One region of the Bacillus sp. SORGH_AS_0510 genome, then DNA from elsewhere that is predicted to be linked to it. Evidence: predicted binding sites of a transcription regulator. Region 1 holds the regulator's gene; the other holds the start of a gene.
The links. Region 1 encodes Rex, which represses fermentation and respiration genes when NADH is low (regulators of the CRP and FNR family bind a similar motif). Its sites were predicted from a motif close to TTGTGAAATATTTCACAA; they were not measured.
Positions count from the first base shown of each region.

Region 1 (3,181 bases):
GTTGGTAGGCTCGTCCAAAATTAAAATATCAGGTTTCGTTAACAGCAGTTTCCCTAAAGCAAGCCGGGTTTTTTGCCCTCCGCTTAAACTAGCAATCATGAGGGAATTGTCTTGAAAGTTTAGACCATGGAGAACGGAACGAATGTCAGCCTCGAACTGGTATCCACCCTGCTCCTTAAATTTTACTTGAAGGGTATCATATTCTTTAAGAACCCGTTCATACTTGACGGCATCTTCAAACACAGCGGGGTCTGCCATTTGTTCTTCCAGCTGGCGAAGAGATTTTTCCATGAGGCGAAGTGGTTCAAAAACGGTCAGCATTTCATCCCAAATGGATAAATTGGATTCTAATCCTGTATTTTGGGCTAAATAACCGATCGTTACTTCCTTTGGCTTGATAATTTCTCCGCCATCATGGGACAAATGTCCGGCAATAATCTTTAGAAGTGTCGATTTTCCAGCCCCGTTACGGCCGACAAGAGCCACGCGGTCTCTTGTTTGTAATTCTAGCTTTATATTCGATAAAATAAGGTCAGCACCATAGTATTTTTGTAATTGATTGACTTGTAATAAAATCATATTTTTCACCTCTATTACTTAGGACTAGTGTACCGTATTAGCGGAATGACGGCAATAACTCGGACTCTTCCCGTGCCTCTTCTGATAAAAAATTGCTTCATTCGTTCAAAGTTTCACACACATAAAAGGGAAAATAGTGTATTATTTTTTGATAGGAGGATTTTTTTATGGCCGAATTTACGCATTTTAATGAAGAAGGCAGAGCGAAAATGGTGGATGTCAGTGACAAACCTGAAACGGCGCGAACTGCCATTGCTCATTCTAGCATAACCGTAAGTAAAGAGATTTTTGACAAGATCACCAATCATGAGATGAAAAAAGGCGATGTTTTAGCTGTTGCCCAAGTGGCGGCTGTTATGGCGGCTAAAAAAACATGGGATCTCATTCCGATGTGTCATCCTATTCCACTAACAGGAGTTAATATTTCTTTTGCGTGGGAAGAGGAGCAAACAGGAAATTTTCAATTACATATTGAGGCAGCAGTGAAAACAAAAGGGAGCACAGGTGTGGAAATGGAAGCGCTAACAGCTGCATCTGCTTGTGCCCTAACTGTCTATGATATGTGTAAAGCAGTTGATAAAGGGATGGTCATTGGACCAACCTATTTAGTGGAGAAAACAGGCGGCAAAAACGGTGATTTTAGGAGAAATGGTCAGGTTAAATAAGATGTAAGAAAACCATTCATGGGATGTGGGAGAAGATGAGTAACGAAACAATGAAAATACCACAGGCGACAGCCAAGCGGCTGCCCCTCTATTATCGATTTTTAAAGAACCTGCATACTTCCGGTAAACAACGAGTTTCATCCGCAGAACTAAGTGAAGCGGTAAAGGTGGACTCGGCAACAATTCGCCGTGACTTTTCCTATTTCGGGGCTTTAGGTAAGAAGGGGTATGGCTATAATGTAAACTATTTGTTAACCTTTTTCCAGAAAACGCTGGATCAAGATGTATTAACAAAGGTTGCGTTAATTGGAGTAGGTAATCTAGGGACGGCCTTTTTAAACTATAACTTTTTGAAGAATAACAACACGAAGATTGAGGTTGCCTTTGATGTCGATCCAGAAAAAATGGGGACGAAAATTCGGGAAGTTCCGGTTTATCATTTGGATGACCTAGAGAAGGTGTTGGAAAACAGCGATATTCAAGTAGCCATTTTAACAGTTCCAGCGCCGGTTGCACAAGTAATTACAGACCGACTTGTGAAGGCGGAAGTGAAAGGAATCTTAAACTTTACGCCAGCCAGGTTAAATGTGCCGGCATCCATCCGGGTTCATCATATCGACCTAGCCGTGGAACTGCAATCATTGGTTTACTTTTTAAAACACTATCCAACAGAAGATACAGATGAATAGTACTAGGTAAGGCCTTTTACGAAACTTGCTTCGTAGAAGGCCTTTTATTTTTTCTGTTTACGTAACCATTGTTGTTATGGAGGAAAAGGGAAATAATGTTCATTTTGTATCAAAGCTATACTACGAAGAAGCTGGCTAATTTGGATTGCTCCCTTAGAAGAGTAACGAATAAACGGAGTTTTTCCGGTTATTTGCAAAATCGAGCTCATTTAGGAATAGATAAGCGGAGGTTTTCCGGTTATTCAAAGAATGGTACCCCATTAAAAAAAGCCTTTTTTACATAAAATTGTAAATTATAACTTTACAAACGTAACAGTGTTATGTTACATTGTTAATCAGAAAGGGGTTTTTATCATGAGTGAGGAGTTAATCTCAAAAAAAGACCTATTAGAATTGGCGGGAATTTCGTATGGACAGTTGTATAGGTGGAAGCGTAAAGACCTTATTCCGGAGGAGTGGTTCATCCGGAAATCAACCTTTACCGGCCAGGAGACATTTTTTCCAAAAGAAAAGATTCTGGAGCGCATTAATAAAATTCAAACAATGAAGGAAAATCTTTCACTTGATGAACTTGCAGACATGTTTTCACCGAATATTTCAGACCTGCAGTTAGATAAGGATGAGTTAGTGAAACGTAACATTGTTTCGATAAGTGTAATGAATTTTTACTTAGAGAATGAAAAAGGCAGCCAAACGTTTTCGATTAACAGGATGCTTGAGGTATTCGTCTTAGAGAAGCTGCTGCAATCCGGCGAAATTAATTTGGATGAGGGAAAAATGCTGCTACAGGTATTAAAGGAGCATGCTGCAATCATTAAACAAAAAAGCTGTGAAGTAGTCATTACGCGCAAGCTTGGCGTGTCAACGTGTCTGTTGTTAATCAACGCGGAAGCGGTTCATTTTGATCAGGGGACAAAAGTGGTCGTCCAGCTTTCCCTGATGTCCTGCATGGAAGAGATCAAGGCTAAATTACTATAAAGGAGAATATACATGGATACGAAGGATAGAGGAGACTTAGTCATCAATGGTTTCGGAGCCTCGAACGGTGGAGCATTTCACCAGGTCACATTGAATGGATTCGGTACGGTACACAGTGATGTGGAATGCATAGAGTTTGAAAGTAATGGGTTCGGGACAGTGGATGGAAATGTGAAAAGTGAGCACACCAAAATAAACGGCAAAGCAAAGGTAAAGGGGACGATGGAGTCCCAAAACGTCTCAATCGATGGAACGGCAAAGATTGAGGAA
Region 1 covers NZ_JAUTAU010000001.1:4,819,537-4,822,717, reverse strand. Annotated here, with positions in the region: gene QE429_RS24355 (ABC-F family ATP-binding cassette domain-containing protein) at 1-579, opposite strand, end outside; gene moaC (cyclic pyranopterin monophosphate synthase MoaC) at 747-1,244, shown strand; gene QE429_RS24345 (redox-sensing transcriptional repressor Rex) at 1,280-1,933, shown strand; gene QE429_RS24340 (YhbD family protein) at 2,288-2,911, shown strand; gene QE429_RS24335 (polymer-forming cytoskeletal protein) at 2,924-3,181, shown strand, end outside.

Region 2 (3,181 bases), 2.7 Mb from region 1:
AGAAATTAAAAGAATGGGAATAATCTTTTTCACTGTATTAGATATACCTTTTGATACTTATCTACTAGATACTCAATTAAGTAATCTGCATTTAAGCCCTCACCTGTCACATCTTTTAAGATTTCTAGCGGTTTCTTTAATTTCCCGTATTGATGAATATGATTTGTCAACCACTCTTTAATCGGAAGTAAATTTCCTTCTTCTAATAATTGATCGAAATGAGGCAACTCCTTCAGCATCTGATGCTTGAATTGTGCCGCATACATATAACCTAGTGCGTAAGATGGAAAATAACCAAAGCTTCCTCCCGCCCAGTGAACATCCTGTAGGATACCTTCTGCATCATTGGTCGGTTTGATTCCCAGATATTGTTCATACATTTCATTCCAAATCATAGGAAGATCCTTTACCTGCATGGAACCATCAAATAAGCCTTTTTCAATTTCGTAGCGAATCATTATATGAAGCGGATAGGTTAATTCATCGGCTTCTATTCTAATAAAAGATGGTTTTGATTCATTAATTGCCCGGTAAAAGCTTTCAATATCTACACCATCAAATTGACCATTTGCATATTTCTTTAGGTGTTCAAAATTATTTTTCCAAAATGGAAGGCTCCTGCCAACAATATTTTCATAAAAAAGAGATTGGGATTCATGAATTCCCATAGAGGAAGCAGAACACAAAGGTGTACCAATCAATTCTTTTGAAAAATTTTGTTCGTATAAGGCATGGCCCCCTTCATGGATGGTTCCAAAAACAGCCGTCCTGAAATCATTTTCATCATATTTAGTTGTTACACGTACATCACCAGGATTTAACCCAATCGCAAAGGGATGAACCGTTTCATCCAATCTACCAGCTTGAAAGTTATACCCCATTTTTTCCAGTATATCTAAACTGAATCCTCGTTGATTTTCTTTTTTAAAGGTCTTAAATAAAAAGTCTGTATTTGGCTTATTCGTTGCTTCAGTAATTTGTTTGACTAAAGGAACGATTCTTTCTCTTAATTTTGCAAATACATCATCTAGTACCGTTGTTGTCATCCCTGGTTCATACATATCTAATAAGACATCATATTTCTTTTCTCTAGAACCCCAGTAACCAATGAACCTTCTTGTTGTCTCTACCAACTTTTCTAAATAGGGACTAAACATAGAAAAATCAGCCTTCTCCTTTGCTTCCTCCCAAATACTCTCAGCCTTTGATTGAAGGATTACAAACTTTTTGTACTCCTCTGCAGGTATTTTCTTGTTTCGTTCATATTCCTTTTTACATTCTTCGAGTACTTTTCCTGTCGATTCATCCAGTTCCATCTTAGATAAATTTGCTATGTATGCAGCCATTTCCTCAGATGTAGACATTTTAAATACTTCGGAAGATAGCATGCCTATTACTTCTGATCTTTGTTCTACCCCCTGCTTAGGAGCCCCTGTTCTTAAATCCCAATACAAAACACCAAGCGCCTCATGGTAAGCAGTCATTTTTTTCACATATTCCATAAACTCTTTTTCTAATTGAACAGCCTTTGTACTCAAGGCAATGCCCCCTTTCATAACGCTTAAATTTTACCATATAATTCTGAAAAGTAGGGATTTTAAGATTAATAAGGATAAAAAAAACAACAGAAAGAATTTTCTGTTGTAAAATATATTTATATAGGGAAAAACCGGAAAACAATATTCACGTAAAATGTTTAGCAAGAGTTAGTAGCCTGATATTTTAAAAATCACTTATTAAAAACTACTTTTTACTGATTGCAACCTTCCAGGTTTCAGGACCTTCTTCGAGATACTCCCAAGAGAATTTCTCAGGTCGCTCCATCATGAACTGATATAAAAGCGGCCTTGGATCATGGTCATTCACTATCATCATTGTTTTGCCTGATTCTAATTCATCAAACCCGTTGAAAATGGTTGGATGTTTTTCACGTGGTGGATAATCAGGTACATGGATTACTTTTGCATAAGTTTGCAACATTATCACTCCTTTTATTTTGTTTACTTTCTACTTTATTATAAGAAATCTTCTTCTCACTATTTGTGCGACTTATCACACCTGAGAAATGATTTTCTTAATACTTTTTATCTAGAAAGGAGGAGAAGAAATTGAAAGAATTAGTAGGTACTTGTAAATGCTGCAGTAAAAGCATCTACTGTTTGGAAGGCTTTTTTAATGGAGTCCATACAGAAGAGAATGAAATATACTGCTTTGACTGTTTCGAAACCATACTGACCAAAAATGAAAATCCGCAAGGTTAAACCTTACGGATTTTTTCATTACTCTTCATCGATAGCAAGGTCTTTCACAGGAAGCTTTTCTTCTTCCTTATGAGTTGGTTTACGTAAGTTAAAGAGTGCTTTTATACAGAATAATACTAGTATTAATACCCCAATTAGAAAAATGGTGTCAGGCACTGCACGCCAGGTTAGCAATGTTTGCACCATATCCTTTTGAAGGAATGAAGCGGAACGGCTTGCTGCATAACCATGATAGAATGCTTCTTTAATTTGCATGAAACCAACTGGTAGTAATGATAGGAATACCATTCCTGCAAGACCGATATTTAACAAAATACAACTAATTTTAATCCATTTATCATTCCAAGCCTCTGGTTTTACAATATTTCTTAATGAATAAAGTAGAACAGCGACTGCAAACATTCCGTATACGCCCATCATTGAAGCATGGCCGTGTGTTGGTGTTAAGAATTGTCCGTGTTCGAAATAGCTTACTGCCGGTAAGTTGATTAAGAATCCAAGTACACCAGCACCCACTAAGTTCCAAATTGCTACAGAGATTAAGAACCAGAATGTGCCTTTGTAAGGGAAATTAACTCCCCCCTCACGCATCATCTTGTATTGTTCATATGCTTCTAGGATTAACAATGTTAACGGAATGACTTCTAAAGCTGAGAACACAGCACCAAGCCCTAACCATACTTCTGCAGAACCATTATAATAATAGTGGTGACCAATACCGATTACCCCGCTGCCTAAAAGCAGGATTAATTGGAAATATAATTGTCTTACAGTTGATTTTTTTGTTACTAAACCTAATTGAACCATTAAGAAACCAATAACTACAACTGCAAATACTTCGAAAATACCTTCTACCCATAAATGGATGATCCACCAGCGCCAATAATCAGCGAATGTGAAACTAGTACCAGGGTTGATGA
Region 2 covers NZ_JAUTAU010000001.1:2,138,197-2,141,377, reverse strand. Annotated here, with positions in the region: gene QE429_RS10965 (DMT family transporter) at 1-33, opposite strand, end outside; gene QE429_RS10960 (carboxypeptidase M32) at 30-1,502, opposite strand; gene QE429_RS10955 (DUF2249 domain-containing protein) at 1,744-1,980, opposite strand; gene QE429_RS10950 (hypothetical protein) at 2,109-2,261, shown strand; partial or broken gene QE429_RS10945 (nitric-oxide reductase large subunit) at 2,280-3,181, opposite strand, start outside.
Region 2: QE429_RS10955 (DUF2249 domain-containing protein) is a predicted target of Rex. The motif match lies at 2,041-2,058, and genes of this name have one in related genera.